Regions from separate parts of the Neobacillus sp. BP17 genome, predicted to be linked through region 2. Evidence: riboswitches for the same ligand, from Rfam matches in the RefSeq annotation. Region 2 holds a riboswitch; each other region holds the start of a gene.
The links. A riboswitch is a leader RNA that binds a small molecule or an ion and turns the genes downstream of it on or off. The one in region 2 is predicted to bind S-adenosylmethionine.
Positions count from the first base shown of each region.

Region 1: linked by a shared signal. The riboswitch ahead of AC4QJR_RS23310 (methionine biosynthesis PLP-dependent protein) and the one ahead of mtnK (S-methyl-5-thioribose kinase) in region 2 are both predicted to bind S-adenosylmethionine.
Region 3: linked by a shared signal. The riboswitch ahead of AC4QJR_RS05845 (homoserine dehydrogenase) and the one ahead of mtnK (S-methyl-5-thioribose kinase) in region 2 are both predicted to bind S-adenosylmethionine.
Region 4: linked by a shared signal. The riboswitch ahead of AC4QJR_RS23690 (O-acetylhomoserine aminocarboxypropyltransferase/cysteine synthase family protein) and the one ahead of mtnK (S-methyl-5-thioribose kinase) in region 2 are both predicted to bind S-adenosylmethionine.

Region 1 covers NZ_CM184198.1:4,768,823-4,773,340, reverse strand. Annotated here, with positions in the region: gene AC4QJR_RS23320 (bifunctional homocysteine S-methyltransferase/methylenetetrahydrofolate reductase) at 1-876, opposite strand, end outside; gene metC (cystathionine beta-lyase) at 873-2,066, opposite strand; gene AC4QJR_RS23310 (methionine biosynthesis PLP-dependent protein) at 2,066-3,178, opposite strand; SAM riboswitch class I at 3,315-3,428, opposite strand; gene AC4QJR_RS23305 (lasso peptide isopeptide bond-forming cyclase) at 3,816-4,518, shown strand, end outside.
Region 2 covers NZ_CM184198.1:1,636,327-1,640,844, reverse strand. Annotated here, with positions in the region: gene AC4QJR_RS07890 (pyridoxal phosphate-dependent aminotransferase) at 1-1,216, opposite strand, end outside; gene AC4QJR_RS07885 (carbon-nitrogen family hydrolase) at 1,341-2,126, shown strand; SAM riboswitch class I at 2,192-2,343, shown strand; gene mtnK (S-methyl-5-thioribose kinase) at 2,446-3,630, shown strand; gene AC4QJR_RS07875 (DUF2087 domain-containing protein) at 3,663-4,247, opposite strand; gene AC4QJR_RS07870 (thiamine pyrophosphate-dependent enzyme) at 4,377-4,518, opposite strand, start outside.
Region 3 covers NZ_CM184198.1:1,236,478-1,240,995, forward strand. Annotated here, with positions in the region: gene AC4QJR_RS05830 (carbon-nitrogen hydrolase family protein) at 1-520, shown strand, start outside; gene AC4QJR_RS05835 (GNAT family N-acetyltransferase) at 541-1,203, shown strand; gene AC4QJR_RS05840 (GNAT family N-acetyltransferase) at 1,219-1,890, shown strand; SAM riboswitch class I at 1,983-2,091, shown strand; gene AC4QJR_RS05845 (homoserine dehydrogenase) at 2,169-3,407, shown strand; gene AC4QJR_RS05850 (glycosyltransferase) at 3,635-4,518, shown strand, end outside.
Region 4 covers NZ_CM184198.1:4,837,617-4,842,134, forward strand. Annotated here, with positions in the region: gene AC4QJR_RS23690 (O-acetylhomoserine aminocarboxypropyltransferase/cysteine synthase family protein) at 121-1,437, opposite strand; SAM riboswitch class I at 1,507-1,616, opposite strand; gene AC4QJR_RS23695 (hypothetical protein) at 1,699-2,058, opposite strand; gene AC4QJR_RS23700 (thioredoxin family protein) at 2,273-2,581, opposite strand; gene AC4QJR_RS23705 (toprim domain-containing protein) at 2,589-2,945, opposite strand; gene AC4QJR_RS23710 (YusG family protein) at 3,088-3,327, opposite strand; gene gcvH (glycine cleavage system protein GcvH) at 3,435-3,818, opposite strand; gene AC4QJR_RS23720 (arsenate reductase family protein) at 3,895-4,251, opposite strand; gene AC4QJR_RS23725 (acyl-CoA dehydrogenase FadE) at 4,435-4,518, opposite strand, start outside.

The sequences.
Region 1 (4,518 bases), 2.6 Mb from region 2:
TATTTTTTCAGTAATCGGGACACTATTCTTTAATTCAGCTGCAAAGGCTTTAATATGTTCTGGCGTTGTCCCGCAGCAGCCCCCAAGCAATCGAACGCCTTGACTGCGGAAAGCCCGTGCTGAATTTCGAAAATAATCGGCATCGCCCTCGTAATGAAATTTACCATCCGTATAGGCAGGGAGACTAGCGTTTGGATAGGCTGATAAGAAAGCATGTTTAGGTAGTTCGATCTGTTCCAAGGCTAGTAACATATGATGGGGACCGAGACGGCAATTAAGTCCAACGACATCCGCCCCAAGAGCTTCTAGTCGTTTTAAGGCGTCATTAACAGGTGTACGGTCCTGTAAAAATCCGGGCTCCTGATGGGAAACCTGTGCAATGATTGGCAGTTTAGTTTCCTTTCTAGCAATCGATAGAACGGTCTCAAGCTCTTCCAAATTATAAAAGGTTTCGAGCAATAGACCATCCACTCCTTCTAGAAGGAGACAATACAATTGTTCACGGAAACTGCGTTTTAATTCATCAATCGATACTGAATCTGGTTTAATTCCGCGATTGCCGCCAATCGTTCCAAGGACGAACGTATTGGACCTGGAAGCAGCTTGTTTAGCCAATTGGACAGCAGCACTGTTAATTTCCTTGACGGAATCCTCTAAACCATACCTTTGCAGCTTAAGGTAGTTTGCTGCATAGGTATTGGTTTGAATCACATCAGCTCCCGCATCAATATAGGCTTTATGGATGGATCGGATGTGGTCTGGCTGGGAAAGATTCAATTCCTCCAAACAGCTATCTTTACCGTAGGAATACAATAGGGTTCCCATGGCGCCATCGGCGATTAAGATTTGATTTTTTAATTTTTCTAAAAAGCTCATGATGATTCTCCTTGTTGTAGTACCAAATGATTCTTACGAACATGTTCTAGAGCCTGTGAAAAATCCTTTATCAAATCATCAGGATTTTCTAGTCCAACCGATAAACGAACAAGACTATTGGTAATCCCGCGCTTTTCTCGATCTTCTTGAGGCATCGCAGCATGGGACATTTTTGCCGGATAAGAGAGAATAGATTCTACCGCTCCAAGACTGACAGCAAAAACAGGTATTTCCACGTTTGCTAAAAAGGTTCGCAATGCATCTTCATTTGCTAATTCAAAAGATAGGACTGCTCCAGGTCCAGCAGCTTGATTCTTCTGAATGTGATATTGCGGGTGACTTTCCAGTCCTGGATAATGGACCTTATCAACAAGCGGGTGAGCATTTAAAAACTCTGCTAGTTTGATAGCTGAATTTTGAGATTGTTCCAAGCGTACGTGCAGTGTTTTGATTCCTCTTAATACTAGCCATGCATCTTGAACGCCTAAGATGGCCCCAAATCCATTCTGTAAAAAGCCTAATCTTTTCGCCAGGTATTCGTCATTGACGACTGCAAGTCCCGCAACAACATCACTATGGCCAGATAAAAATTTCGTCGCGCTGTGCAGGACAACATCCGCACCTAGCTCTAATGGTTTTTGATGTGAAGGGGTAAGGAACGTGTTATCGACGAATGTTAATGCACCCGTCTCCTTTGCAAGGTTGCTTATTGCTCGTATGTCAGTCACTTTCATTAATGGATTCGATGGTGTTTCTACATAAAACGCTTTTGTGTTCGGCTGAATAGCTTCTTTTACTTCCTCTAAATTTGTCATATCAACAAAGGTATGGTCAATTCCAAGTCGGGTGAGAACTTGCGTGACCATCCGAAATGTCCCGCCATACACATCCTCTGTAATAACAATATGATCACCTGCAGAAAGCAAGAGGAACGCTGTTGAAATGGCCGCCATCCCAGATGAAAAGGCAAATCCTTTGATTCCACCTTCGAGTTCTGCAATCACATCTTCAAGTGCTTCTCTTGTCGGATTTAAACTGCGGCCATAATCATACTTGCCAAACTGATCGAAGTCCGATTGGTGGAAGGTTGATGCATGCTGGATCGGTACACTAACCGCTCCAGTTACTGGATCAATTTTGTGCTTATTATGAAGGAGTCTGGTTTCAAAAGTATATTGATCGTGTGACATTAGGCAATCACTCCTTCTTGAACATGGATAAATGCTTTTTCTAAATCTTCTATTATGTCCTGTGAATCCTCAAGTCCTACGGAAAAACGTAATAACCGGTTACAAACGCCTGCTTGAATTCGAACTTCTTCTGGAATATCCGCATGTGTTTGTGTTGCCGGATAGGTAATAAAGCTTTCTGTCCCACCTAAACTTTCCGCAAAACTAATAAGCTTTAAACCTTGTAAAAATGGATTAACCCAAGTTTCGTCTTTGATCCTAAAAGAAACCATTCCACCTCGGCCAGGGTAAAGGACATCTGTCACCGCATCATGCTCCGAAAGAAATTCGACGATGTTTTTTGCATTTTTTTCATGTCGTTCCAACCGAAGAGACAATGTTTTCATTCCGCGCATTAATAACCAAGAATCAAAGGGACTTAGCACCGCTCCAGCACCGTTATGGTGGAAGGCCAATGCTTCACAAAGTTCTTTCCCAGTTGCAACAACAAGGCCGGCAAGGACGTCATTATGTCCACCTAAGTATTTCGTTGCACTGTGGATGACAATATCCGCACCAAGTGTAATCGGCTGCTGCAGGAGTGGCGTATAGAAAGTGTTATCCACGATTAATAATAATCCGTGCTGCTTTGCAATTTTTGAAACTGCCGCAATATCAGATTCCTGCATGAGCGGATTGGTTGGTGTTTCTAAGAAAATAGCTTTTGTTTGCGGGGTAATTTTCTTTTCAATCTCATCCGGACAACAGGTATTCACATATTGAGTCGTTAAGCCCCATTTTTTATATCCCTTTTCTAATAGGCGGTAGGTACCTCCATATAAATCTTCACTGACGATCCATTCGTCACCAGATTCAAATAGTGCAAGGATCAGTTGAATGGCCGCCATACCAGAACTGCATGCATATCCCTGATCCGCATTCTCTAAATCAGCAATAGTTTTCTCAAGGAGCTGGCGTGTTGGATTTCCTGTTCGCGTATAGTCAAAGCCAGTTGATTGGCCAATACCCTCATGGCGGAAGGCCGTTGAAAAGTATACAGGTGGGTTAACCGTTCCAGTAGTTGTTTCACTTCGGTTACCTATTTGGGCAAGTTTCGTATCGATTTTGTACATAACGGACACTCCTTAGTAATAAAAAAATTAATATAATATTTCACATTAACGCGATTGAGTAATAAAGCTTTTTGATAAATAAAAAAAGTCTTCTTATAAGAAGAAGACTTTTGTATGCACAACGCACTTGTCATTCTTCTTATCTAGCAAATTAGTAAATTTGCAGGACTTAGCACCTTTTCAATGAGAATAAACATTGAAGGTTGCTGAGGTGTCGCAGGGCCCTTCCCTCAACCTCTCTTGATAAGAAAACAATTATTTAGATTATTTATAAAATTTACTACAAAATTCGTGTTATGTCAAATCGTTTTTAAAGTAAAACATAATAATGAAGAAACTAGACGGAAATTCTTTATAAAAAAATATATAAATAGTTAATTGAAAACTTGTTGACAGTGGTAGTTTATGGATTTATTATAAGGTTATAAATTGTTCTTAATAAAGAACTATTATAGGTATTATGCAGTGCTAATTTATTAGTTGTGATACATAAAGTTGATAAAATTATACCATAGTTTTGGGAAATTAAATTAAAATAATTTCTATTAGTTAATTATGGAATTGGTGTTCTATTTAGTGAACCTATAATTCGATTAAAAAATTGTAAAACTGATGAAATGTATAGCAGGAGGAAAAGATGAGCGCTATAGCCGGAATATATCATTTAAACGATGAACCAATCAATCTAGAGCACGGAAACCGGATGATGAAAGAATTAGAAAAATATCCGGCAGATGATATTCAAACTTGGCATAACGACAAAGTCTTTCTTGGCTGTCATGCACAGTGGATTACACCGGAGTCTGTTGGTGAAAAGCTTCCTTATTATGACCATGAACGGAAGTTAGCCATTACAGCTGATGCGATTATAGATAATCGAGATGAATTGTTTGAGAGATTACAAGTTGATAAAAGGAAAAGAAAAGAAATCACTGACAGTGAACTAATTTTGCTTGCTTATCATAAATGGGGAGAGGAATCTCCGAAATATCTAATTGGGGATTTTGCATTCATGATTTGGGATGAGAGAAAACATAAACTTTTTGGTGCGAGGGATTTTTCTGGGGCACGAACCCTTTATTTTTATCGGTATAAACAGAGATTTGCATTTTGTACAGTAATACATCCACTACTATCATTACCTGATATTGAGATGGAACTTAATGAGCAGTGGCTTGCTGAATACTTGGTATTGGCGGGAACGATTGATGCGGTAAATACATCAATTACACCATATAAAAATATTGAACAACTACCTCCTTCTCATAGCATTTCGTTAGTTGGAAATAAAATTAAGTTTACTAGATATTGTAATTTAATACCTGAAAAACAATTAAATC
Region 2 (4,518 bases):
CTTCTGTCTTCGCCTTAAGGGGCTCGCCATTCGGGGAGTTTTCTTTAAATATTTCTAAACGACTAATTCTTTCGACGGCTTCAGCTAATCGTTCTTCTGTTGAAAGTAGTCCCACCCGAACATACCCTTCTCCAAATTCACCAAATCCAATTCCAGGTGCAACCATAATATGTGCCTGTTCAAGGAGAATATTAGCAAATTCCGTAGAGGAAAAGCCTTCAGGAACCTTAAGCCAGGCAAAAAAGGATCCCCTTGGTGCGCTGACATTCCAACCCAAGGAATGAAGCCCACTTATCAATACATTCCTTCTTCGCTCATACAACTCGTTTAATTCCTTTACACAGTCTTGAGGGCCAATTAAGGCCTCCGCAGCAGCCTCCTGTACGGCTCCAAATAAACTGACATACAAATGGTCTTGTAAAAGTTCAATAGCGGAAATGACGCTCTCATTCCCAATTGCAAAACCAACACGCCAGCCTGCCATATTATAGCTTTTAGATAAGGTATAAATTTCAATTCCAACTTCCTTTGCCCCTTGAACCTGTAAAAAACTTACTGGTTTCTTACCATCAAACCCGATGGCACCATAGGCAAAATCATGAACTATACAGATATCATGTTCATTCGCTAGTTTGATTGTCTCCTCAAAAAATTCATGAGTCGCTACCGCACCAGTTGGATTATTAGGATAATTGAGGAACATTAGTTTTGCTCTATCTAAAACATCCCCATTCAACTCACCATAATCCGGTAGAAAATTATTTTCCTCCCTTAGCGGCATCCTTACCATTTCGGCTTTTGCAAGTGCAACCCCTGACAAATAATCCGGGTAGCCTGGATCAGGCACGAGGATGGTGTCGCCGGGATTTAATAAACACTGCGGAATTTCGACAAGACCCGCCTTACCGCCAAACAGTATAGCCACTTCTTTATCTGGATCAATGGGAATTCCATATTCTCTAAAATAAAAATCAGCAGCAGCTTGTTTTAAATACTGGTGCCCTTGAAAGGGAGAATATTTGTGATTTAATGGATTCACCGCGGCTTCCTGAAGTTTTGCTACGATATGTGCCGGTGTTGGCTGATCGGGGTTCCCTTGCCCCAAATTAATCACATCATACCCCTGTGAAATATATTCCCCGACTTTTTTAACGAGTGAAGCAAAAAACTGCTTAGGAAGACTATTTAAAATCTCTGATGTTGAAAATTGCTTCATGGTTCTCACCTGCTTTAATGATTTATAAAAGTAATTCTATTGTTAAATTCTAGTCACAAATGATATAACTTTTATAACAGCTTGTAAAGAAAAAATTCCGAAAGTTCAAACGAGGTGAAGATTCGTGAAATTAAAAATTTCATGTATACAAATGGATATCGCCTTTGGGGATCCAAATAAAAACTATCAATCTGCTGAAAGACTCATTGAAAAGGCTGTAGCCGGCCAGCCAGATATCATTGTACTACCAGAGCTGTGGACAACAGGGTATGACTTAACTCGTCTAAATGAAATTTCTGATAATCATGCTGGTAAGACCATTGATTTCCTTCAAAAGGCAGCAAAAAGGTACCAAGTAAATTTTGTTGGCGGATCTGTAGCCAACCGAGAAGAAAACGGTATAAAAAATACCTTGCTCATTGTCAATAAGGAGGGTAAACTCGTACACCAGTATAGTAAACTTCACCTGTTTAAGCTAATGGATGAACATGTTTATTTAGAAGCAGGCTCTCAAAAAGGACTATTTGAAATTGAAAATAATAAATTTGCCGGGACTATTTGTTATGACATTCGCTTTCCGGAGTGGATTCGAGCACATACATCTGAAGGGGCTGAGGCACTGTTTGTGGTTGCCGAATGGCCAGCGCAGCGATTGTCTCATTGGAGAGCCCTTTTAATTGCCAGAGCCATTGAAAATCAATGTTATGTCATTGCTTGTAACCGTGCCGGTCAAGATCCTAATAACCAGTTCGCTGGGCATTCCTTAATTATCGATCCGTGGGGAGAGGTAATAGTGGAAGCTGAAGAAAGCGAAGAAATTTTATCTGCAGAAATTGAGACGGATTTAGTCAAAGAGATTCGTAAACAGATCCCTATTTTCATTGATAGAAAACCCGAATACTATAATTAATTTTCAAAAAATATTGACAATATTATTTTATTGCTGATATGATTTTCACCAGTAAAATAAATATTCTCTTATCACGAGCTGGCTGAGGGATTGGCCCTTTGAAGCCCAGCAACCGACCTTAAACAAATTGGATAATAGAGTGCTTCCTGCGCTTAACGATTCCAATAAGGCACGGTGCTAATTCCAACAGAAGGATTATCTTTCTGAGAGATGAGAGGTGCGATAGACAATTTGTCTTCCCGAGCCTCTTTCAAATGAGAAAGAGGCTTTTTTGTGCCTAATGCACAATGAAGCCTCCCAAAAACAAGGAGGAGCCATTATGAGTCTACTAAAACAGAAAACATACCAACCATTAACTAACGAGAGTGCTGTAGAACTTGCACTGGAATTAAATATTTTTCCAGGCACTGCTAAACTCTCCTGCAAAGAGATTGGCGACGGAAATCTCAATCTTGTTTTTCATATTGTCGAAGAATTAAAAGGAAAAAGTATTATTATTAAACAAGCTCTCCCATATGCAAAAGTAGTTGGTGAAAGCTGGCCATTAACACTGAAAAGAGCAAAGATTGAAGCAGATGCCTTAAAAATTTTCGGGCAAATTGCTCCTGAATATGTTCCAGAAGTATTATTCACAGATGATGTCCTTGCTGTAACTATTATGGAGGATCTTTCCCATCTTTTGATCGCAAGAACTGGCTTTATTAAAGGTGAAAGCTATCCATTAATTGGTAAACATCTGGGTGAATATCTTGCTAAGACATTATTTTACACTTCTGATTACGGATTAGGCCCTGGAGTAAAAAAAGAACGTGTCCAACAATTTATTAATCCCGAATTATGCAAAATCACTGAGGACTTGATCTTTACCGACCCATTTATGGATGCAGATACAAACGAATTTGAGGATAGCCTTCGTCCAGCAGTCGAAGCTCTTTGGCATGATGAAGAACTAAAATTTCATGTAAATGTCTTGAAGAAAAGCTTTTTAACGGAGGCTGAGGCCCTCCTGCATGGAGATTTACATACTGGAAGTGTGTTTGCTAGTAATTCTGAAACCAAAGTAATTGACCCTGAATTTGCTTTCTACGGACCTGCAGGCTTTGATATAGGTCAAGTATTTGCGAACCTCCTTTTCCAGGTTATTGTGAATGAAGAAAAACGTGATCTTTTCATCAACCACATTGAAACCGTATGGAATGTGTTTGAGGAACAATATACATTCCTATGGAATACAGAAAATAAAGAGATTGCTGTAAAAACTTCTACATTCTTAAACTATCAGATATCCAAGTTTTTTGGGGATACCCTCGGGTTTGCAGGCTGTGAATTAATCAGAAGAACCATTGGCCTTGCACATGTTGCAGATTTAGATGGGATTGAGGACGAGCAAACCAGAATCACTACTAAACAAAAAACGATTGAACTCGGAAGAATCCTAATAAAACAACGAAATGAAATTAAGGATCTAACATCATTTATCGCAACTATAAAAGAACGTATATAGGTAAGAAAAGCAATCCATTTTGGATTGCTTTTCTAGTCGATTTTTGCCCACATCTCTTCTGGGTTTAGTTCATAAATACCATTCTCTCGAAACATATAGTGATTAATGATAAATTCCCGGCGAATGGTTGCATAGTCATCATGGAATTGTTTTATAAACTCATTTAATTGTTTTTCTTCGTATTTTTCACCCATTTTTAACCCCTGTATCATGTGTTCAAATACGATTAATTTCTTTTTTCGTTGTGCTGGAATATTTTTTAGTTTCCCAGTTTTCGTAAAGAAATTTTCGATGATTTTTTGTCTCTCGAGACTAGACTCGACCATTTCATCCAACTCCTCTCCCTTTTTTTCTAACAGTTCTGTAAACACCTTTGCCTGCTGATTTATCAGTGATTCGTTTAGGTAAAAGTAGATAGTATTCTTGACTCTTCTGTCATAAACCACATGAACTTCCCGTAATTTCTTTAAATGATGTGTAATCGTTGGAGCAGACAGGCCAAGCTTTCCAGCAATCGCCTGACCGTGGAGTGGGCCTTTCGCCAATATGGCTACTATTCGAATTCTTGTTGGATCTCCCATTGTTTTATAAAAAGATACGATTTTATCTAATTGGATCAATTTCCTACCTCACTTTTTTATAATTTCGATAACTATCTAATTAGATATATATCAAATTAACTTTACCATGTCAATAATTAAAAAAAAACACTCCCAAAAGGAAGTGTCTTTGATCTATTCTACTATTTACAACATTGGATTTTCATCTTTTGCTTTTAGACGCTGCCATCTTTTCTCAACTTCAGCTTCAAACTCTTCTAACATTGGCTTGTTCTCTTCTTTTAGTAGATGTTTTGTTTTTCCCATATACTTTAACCAATCCGAAAGT
Region 3 (4,518 bases), 400 kb from region 2:
TGGCGAGCAGGCCAAACTTCATATTACACCGACCGAAGTCAATGAATGGAATATGGCACCAGGGGATTCCTTTCAGATTTTTGAAACAGAAAAAGGGAAAATCGCCCTGCTTACTTGTTATGATATTGAATTCCCAGAGATCGTGCGGATGGCAAAGGCTAAGGGTGCTGATGTCATTTTCTGTCCATCCTGTACAGATGATCGTCATGGGTTTCATCGTGTTCGCTATACCAGCCATGCACGGGCAATTGAGAATCAAGTATATGTGGTTTTAACAGGAACAGTGGGTTCACTGCCGACGGTTGACTTTATGCGTGCTAATTTTGGTCAAGCGGTCATTATTACTCCAAATGATATTCCATTTCCTCCTAAGGGCATATTGGTTGAAGGTGAAATTAATAATGAAATGATTGTAACGGGTGATCTGGATTTAAATTTGTTATATGAAGTAAGAGAACGAGGATCGGTTACAACCTGGCGTGATCGCAGAACTGATTTATACACAGACTGGGAAAAGTAAACAGAAGGGGTGGGTTTAGTATGTATCGAAGTGAATTTTACGTTTTTGACCAAGAGCGGCCTGTTCCGGTTATCATTCGCAATTATACCAAACAGGATTTTGCCGATCTTATCAAGATTCAATCCGAGTGCTTCCCACCTCCTTTTCCATCAGAATTATGGTGGAATAAAGAGCAACTAACCAATCATGTGGACCTGTTTCCAGAAGGTGCATTATGTATTGAGGTTGATGGTGAATTAGCCGGTTCGTTAACCGCCTTAATTATCGATTTTGATCCCAGCGATAAAAACCATACGTGGGAAGAAATCACTGACCATGGATACATCCGAAACCATAATCCAAGTGCGAATACCTTGTACATTGTTGATATCAGTGTCCGACCCAGGTACCGTAAACTAGGGCTAGGAAAATTGATGATGCATGCTATGTACCATGTTGTTATTGAGAGAGGTTTAGAGCGCTTACTAGGCGGGGGTAGAATGCCAGGTTATTATAGAGTAGCTGATAACATGACACCGGAGCAATATTTAGCATCAATCATAACGGGAGATTTAAAGGATCCTGTCATTACATTTTTGCTGCGCTGCGGCCGTGTCCCGGTAGGAATTATTGAAAACTATCTAGAGGATGAGGAATCCTGTAACAATGCTGTATTAATGGAATGGAAAAATCCTTTTAAATAAATGGGGGGTATATTTATGGATTATATTAGAATCACAAGTATAGATGATCCGAATTTTAGAAAACTGCATAACTTAATGGGAGAAATTTTCCCGCCAGAAGAAGTCCTGGCATATGAGCTATGGAAAGAGCCATTAGAAGATCCGAGTATTCGAGTATTCGTGGCAGTCGATGGCGATAAAGTCTTAGGTGCAACTGAATACCGTTATTATCCTGATTGGAATATTGCCATGACAGATTTTACGATTATAGGTAAACCTGGCCTAAGCCTTGGTCGATTTTTAGCTCAGAACCGGTTAAAGGATTTACAACAATTAGCAAATGAAAATGGAAAAGAGCTTTACGGAATGTTTGCAGAAATATACGATCCTTACAGAGTTGAACATCACGAATTTGGCGGCGTAAAGGTTATGGACCCTTATGTGCGACGTGAAGTGCTTTCCCATTTGGGTTACAAGCGGTTAGATTTCTCATATGTTCATCCATCCTGGGAAAATAATGGGGAAGCCGTAACTGGGCTAGATTTATGTTTCATGCCATTAGACGATGAGCTTAAATCTCTCCCAACTAATCTTGTAAAGGATTTCCTAACAATCTATTACTCCATACTTTCAAACAAACCGAAGGAATGGTTAGAAATGATAGACCGTCTAGGAGACAAGGGAGAAGTAACCCTGTTACCTTTGTAAAAAAAGAAATTTCAAATAATATTGACAACAGCAATGGATTCAACTAGAATTCTCTTTATAACTTGGAAATTTAATCAAACAATTACATAAAACTCTTATCCAGAGCGGCGGAGGGACTAGGCCCGATGAAGCCCGGCAACCATCAAGGTAAATCTTGAAAAGGTGCTAATTCCTGCAGGTTATTTACCTGACAGATAAGAGGAGGAAACTAACCCTCTTCTTATGAAGAGGGTTTTTTCTATTTAGCCATGTCTATTATAAATGAAGGGTGGATCAATATGTCTGTGATAAAAGTAGCGATTCTAGGCTTCGGAACAGTCGGGGAAGGTGTTTATAGAACGATACAATCCCATGCAGAAGAACTTGAGGGAGTATTAGGAAAAAGGGTCGAAGTCGCAGCCGTACTAATTAGAAATATGCATAAAAAGAGAAATATTAATGAAGATGTATTAGTCACTGCAGATTTCAATGAAATTTTAAGTCTACCTCAACTTGATGTTATTGTCGAAGCAATCGTCAATAAAGAACCCACTTTTACATTTTTAAAACAAGCGATTCAAAAAGGATGTCACATAATTACAGCTAATAAAGAAATGTTTGCACACCACGGGAATGACCTGCTCGAGTTAGCAAAGCTTCATAATGTTTCAGTAGGTTACGAAGCGACAGTTGCGGGCGGTATACCTGTTATTCAAACCTTAAGGCAGCTATTAAACGTAAACCGTGTTCATCACGTGCAAGGCATACTTAATGGAACATCGAATTTCATCTTAACGGAAATGCGTGAGAAGAAGCAGTCCTTTGCTGACGCCCTAAGTTTAGCACAGGCAAAGGGGTTTGCTGAAGCAGACCCAACCAATGATGTCGAGGGCTTTGATGCTTTTTATAAAACAATGATTCTAAGCAGAATTGCATTTGGTGAGGAACCAAATTGGGAGGATGTAGAACGAGAAGGGATTACTTCAATTACAAGTGAATTAATCGAGGCAGCAAAAAGACTTGGACTTAGGTTTAAACATATTGCAAGTATTAGTAAGAAAGGTGATCAAATTAAAGCCGCTGTTAGACCAGTCCTTGTTGGAAAGTCTCATCCTTTTTATTCTATTGAAGGGGTAGAAAATGCCGTTAATGTTTACACAGATCTTGTTGGTAGTATTACATTACAAGGACCAGGTGCCGGCATGTTTCCAACAGCAAGTGCAGCAATTGAAGATTTAGTTTATGTCTGTCAAAATAAGCGGACAAATAAGTATTTCACAAAGACGCCAGCAATTCATTTAGGAGATAAAAAAGAGCATGCAGACGAATTATGGATAATTCAAGGTCTCACAAAGGATTTTAAAAACCCATTGGTCACATGGATTACTCAAACTAGTGAGGAGACAGCAATCATCCGGACAAATACCGAGTTAATTAAACAGTTAATGAGTGAACAAAACATAAAGTGTTGCTTTCAAATTTTAGGGGAATATGAAATGGAAAGCAATGATAAAGAAGTATCATTAGCCGCCATATAGTTTGAATGAAATCATAAGCAATTATTCCGTAAAAAGAGCGCATAAGCTCTTTTTTTTGTGAATTTCTATGCTCCTAATTGGAGGGAATCGACAAAAAGCAAAAAAATATATACAAAGCAACCTATAAATGGGGATAAGTCTAGTCAAAATCAAATTGTATTCATATTGTGTAAAAGCAAAACCCAAATGGACTAGTTATTTATAAAAGTAAATTGAAGAGGTGCGTCATGTTATGGAATAGCCTAAATGGTCGTTTATTAACGAATCTGAAAAATACATTTACCTATGAGTTTTGGGTATTACCCGAAAATGTTCATCATATCGATAAGCAATCTCGGGAAAAGTCAGTGGATGGTACAGGAACAAATTATGTGATTGGGCCAGGAAAAGGGATGACCGATAATGATGCGGGAGTTAGTGTTTCAATTGGACTAAATGGAATAACGATTTATGAACATACGAATGAGAATATATATGCGGTGTTAGTCCATGAAGCCAGTATTAATGATCTAATTCACATTGCGGTTGTCTATGATGAAAGAGAGCCGCAGCTATTTATTAATGGGAAGTTTGTAAAAAAAGGTGATAGAAGCCCTAAAGACTATATCTACCCATCTGGGATGATTGGTGGACTGCCAGGTCTGTTCTTTAATGGTGATATTATCGAAATTAGACTTTGGGATCATAGCCGGACAAAACAAAATCTTAATGATTTTATGAATAAAAAGCTTACAGGAAACGAAAAAGGGCTATATGGTGTTTGGCCAATTCCAACTGTAAATGAACAAGAACCACAGAAAGTAAATCCAAAAACCAAAAAGTCCTCAAATAACAAGGACACAAGCTCCAAAGAGAAACTTAATAAAGAAACCCCAGTAAATAATAGCCAAGATATTGAAGTAAGTATTATTATTCCTTCCCTAAATAAATATCCACTAAATCTCCTGACTCTTTACTCACTAGAATATCAAACGTTCAATCCTTCAAAAATGGAAGTTATTTTTATAGATGATGCTTCAACTGACCAAACGGAAGAAAAGATAAAAGGTTATAAGCCTCCCTATCATTTCAAATATGTACGAAATGAAAAGAACCTAGGAAGAGCAAGCGT
Region 4 (4,518 bases), 2.5 Mb from region 2:
TATCAATTCCTATATTTAATTCAAACGTGAATTTGTTTAAGTAACTATATTACAAAAGTATCGTATCACGGATAAAAAGGGGTGTCAATGAAAATAGTTTCTTATTCAAAAAAATAAGTTTTAGGCATTAACGTTTAATGAAGTTAAACCAGTTGCCGAAACAATAGCCGACTCTAGGTCTTCAATCAGATCTTCTACATTCTCGATCCCGATGGATAGGCGAATTAAATCCTCTGTTACACCTGCAGCGATCAGGCCTTGGGCATCTAATTGCTGGTGAGTGGTGCTGGCCGGATGAATAATTAAACTTTTTGCATCACCAACATTGGCCACATGTGCCCAAAGTGTGATGGAATCAATTAATTTAGCCCCTGCTTCTTTTCCGCCTTTAATTCCGAATACCACCATCGAACCGGCACCTTTTGGTAGATACTTTTTAGCTAGTTCATAATCGGGATGGGATGGATGACCAGGATAGGAAACCCATTCTACGGCAGGATGGTTAGTTAAGTAATCGACGACTTCTTTAGTATTCGCGACATGCTCCTTCATCCGGACATGCAGAGTTTCAAGTCCAAGGACAAACTGGAAGGAATTTTGCGGACTTAATGCCGGCCCTAGATCACGAAGCAATTGGACACGTGCTTTGATAATATAAGCCACCGCGCCTAAGGCTTTTGCATAAACCAAATCATGGTAGCTTGCGTCTGGTGTTGTAAAGCCTGGGAATCTTGGAGAATTCCAATCGAATTTACCGCCATCAACAATAATTCCGCCCGTTGTCGTTCCGTTCCCTAATAACCACTTAGTAGCGGAATGAATGACAATATCTGCTCCATGTTCAATTGGACGGCAAAGGTATGGAGTGGCAAAAGTATTGTCAACGATTAGTGGTACACCTGCTTCATGGGCAATTTCTGCTACTTTTTCAATATCGAGGATGCGCAGGCTTGGATTACCAATTGTTTCCGCAAAGACGGCTTTTGTTTTGGCAGTGATCGCTTGGCGGAAGTTTTCTGGATTTTCTGGATCTACAAATTTCACATTAATTCCATATTTCGGAAGAGTCACTGCAAATAAATTATAGGTGCCTCCATAGAGATTGGAAGCCGAAACAATTTCATCGCCAGCCTCAGCAATATTTAAAATGGCAAGAGTAATAGCGGCCATTCCGCTCGCCACTGCTAAGGCACCAACACCGCCTTCTAATAATGCGACTCTTTCTTCAAATACAGTGGTCGTTGGGTTGTGTATTCGTGTGTATATGTATCCAGACTCTGCTAAGCTAAATAGGTTTGCAGCATGCTCAGTATTCTTAAATTGATATGCATTGTTTTGGTAAATCGGAACAGCGCGGGCCCCTGTTACCGGATCTGGAGTTAAGCCGCCATGGACACTTAATGTTTCAAAACGATATTTCTTTGGATTTTCACTCATCTTGCTTCCTCCTTTTTTTGACAACTCACCAAACAAAAACCCCCGCTTCAGAGAAGAGGGGGCTCACACTTCTCATCTTCCAGAGCTGATTGCTCTGCTGGATTTAGCACCGTGTTATTATGTAGTAAACCGGTTGCTGGGCATCAAAGGGCCAGTCCCTCCGCCACTCTCGATAAGAATGTATTGATGAAATTGTAATAATTGGTTAAATATTCTAATTACAATGTTATCTAAATTTTAATTCCGAGTCAACAGGTTTGATTAAAAATTTGTAATTTTTGCGATATGATCCTGCGTTTTTGTTAAATAGAAGATAGACTCCAGTAATAATGTTGTGCGGATGGGAGCAGAAATACTTAATTGACCGTTTCGTTCAAGAGTCCGCAACCTTTCCTCCCCTGTAAGCAACTGTCTCATCGCATAAAGATCCCCACGAATCTCAGGTATTGTTTGAGTCTCTTTGCTATCATGGAGGATGAAAATTTCCCTATCCTTCATGAAGATTTGATAGGTATTTTGTTCACAAATTAAATTCACTCTTGTATGGATATGCTCAAGTAACGGCAGTAAATGCCCTTGCTGCTTGATTGCTAATTGAAAGGTTTTCAATACCTCTATCATCTTCCATCACTCCGGTCTACGCTCTTATATTTACTATACAAGACATAGGCCAGAATTCCTCTTTAAATTGGTCGACAATTATCTACTTGGCAGGGCGGTAGTGAGAGAATTTCCTGAGAAATATGTCGGAAATCGGAATTTCCTTGGTTTTTCAACGAGGTTTGTCCGTAAGGTTGGGATTCATTAAAAAACAGATGCACATGTGCATCTGCTCTTATAATATCTGCTGTTTTATTTTATCGAGTAAAAAAGGTACGGAGTGGAAGGCGTAGAGTGTTTCTTTTACTTCTCCAGCCTCGACCAATAACAGGCAAGGAACACTTTCAATTTCATATTCCCTAGCAAGGTCTGGATAGAAGTTTAGGTTCATTTTACCCATATCTACCTTTACTAGTTCCTCGATGACCTGGAGCATTTTTGAAGCTACCTGACATGTCCCGCACATTGGTGTATAGAAATACACTAATCCAGTTGCCTTCCCTTCAATAAAGGAAGATAATTCTATTCGATTCCATTCGTTCATTTATCGTTTAACCCATTTCTAAAAATTCAGTATGCACATCAATATTTGCACCTAATAGTACGGTGGCTAAGTGGTGAACTGGTGCGGTCGCTACCTCACGATACATTCGGTCGATATATAAATGTTCGGCTTGGGGTAACTCGCGTTTTAATTGCTTGCGAAGTTTCTCACCGGAGAAGTCAGCATCGACAAGAATATAGACATCCTTATCTTCAAGGAAATCAATCAATTCATCTAATTTTGTAATACTGATGGTCCCATTTGTACAAATGATTTCAACTGGTTCCTTCACGATTTTTTTTACCTTATTTTTATCCGACTTTCCTTCGACAATAAGAACTTTGTCAACATACGAATCATTCATCATCCATCACCTGTATTAGAAGTTGTTTTATGTTAACATATTCTAAATTATTGATTACGTGTGCCTTCTTCTGACTATGTTAACCATATCATTATTGTCTTTTGAAAAAATAGGCTTGTGACTATAGACCCAAGTTACTCAGCTAGCACCAGCCGCCCTCATCACAATCAGTATACTTAGCATCCGACCCTTCACTTGTCGTCAGGTGTTGATAAATCTTCTGCTGCTCCACTTCAAAATGATGCTCTAATTCCACCTGCATGTGATCTGTCAATTTCATTTTTCCAATTGGCGTATTATCAAGAAACAATTCCATTTCTCCATTTTTCATTTTGCCAATAACCCGATCGGTTACGTCTATCCTTTGCTGCTTTAATGCCACGCTCCCACCCTCTTAAATATATTTATTATAGGTTTCCCAAAAATAGTAGAAGAAAAAGTGGGAATTTAAGAGAAAAAGCACCTTGACAAGGTGCCTTTCCCTATTTTTTAGTCTTCTTTGATCATTTCTTCATATTGTTCAGCAGTCATAAGCTTATCAAGTTCGCTGCTGTCAGATAGTTCAATCACAATCATCCATGCCTTTTCGTATGGTGATTCGTTAACAAATTCAGGGCTGTCGCTTAAATCTTCATTCACTTCCACGACTTTACCGCTGACAGGTGCATAAAGCTCAGATACAGTTTTTACAGACTCTACGCTACCAAATGGTTCGTCGGCAGTTACTTCATCGCCCACTTCTGGAAGCTCAACAAAAACGATATCTCCTAGTTCATGCTGTGCAAAAGCAGTAATCCCGACACGAACTTTTTCTCCTTCAACCTTAACCCATTCATGTTCCTCTGAATAACGTAATTCTTTTGGTGTACTCATCGCTAAATCCCTCCATTGTTTTTTCTAAAAATCTATCATCGAAATAAATCGATTCCCATTGTGATGAAGAGCCGGCTTATCGCCACATTTTTTCAAACTCTTCTTCTTTAAAGCCTACGGTGACACGTTCGCCATCCGTTAAAATTGGGCGTTTGATTAACATGCCATCGGAAGCAAGTAATTCGAGCAGTTCTTCCTCTGTTGCAGACTTCATTTTATCCTTTATACCTAATTCACGGTATTTCATACCACTTGTATTAAAGAATTTCTTTAATTCCAGTCCGCTTTTTTGATAAAGATCCTGCAACTCCTCACGACTTGGAGGATGTTCCACAATATGTACTTCTTCATAGGAAAGATGATGGGCATCCAGCCATTTCTTCGCGTTTCGACAGGTGCCGCATTTCGGATACCAATAAAAAGTCAGTGACATTCATTTCACCGCCCTTTCCCGTAAAAATCTTAACGTCACTTGAATATTATCATAACGTTTTTCAAAATCCTAATGCAAAAAATATGTACTAATTTAAAAAATTCGACTAATTTTTCAAAATTCCTTCCTATTCTACTATAAAAATTTAGGCTCCCTTTCTAATCGAAAGGGAGCCCATTTTCATTAAACGATATAGCGCTCGGCTTCAATGATAACATCGGCTGCTTCACGTTTTTTCGCTATCACATTAATCGGGGTATGACGCGT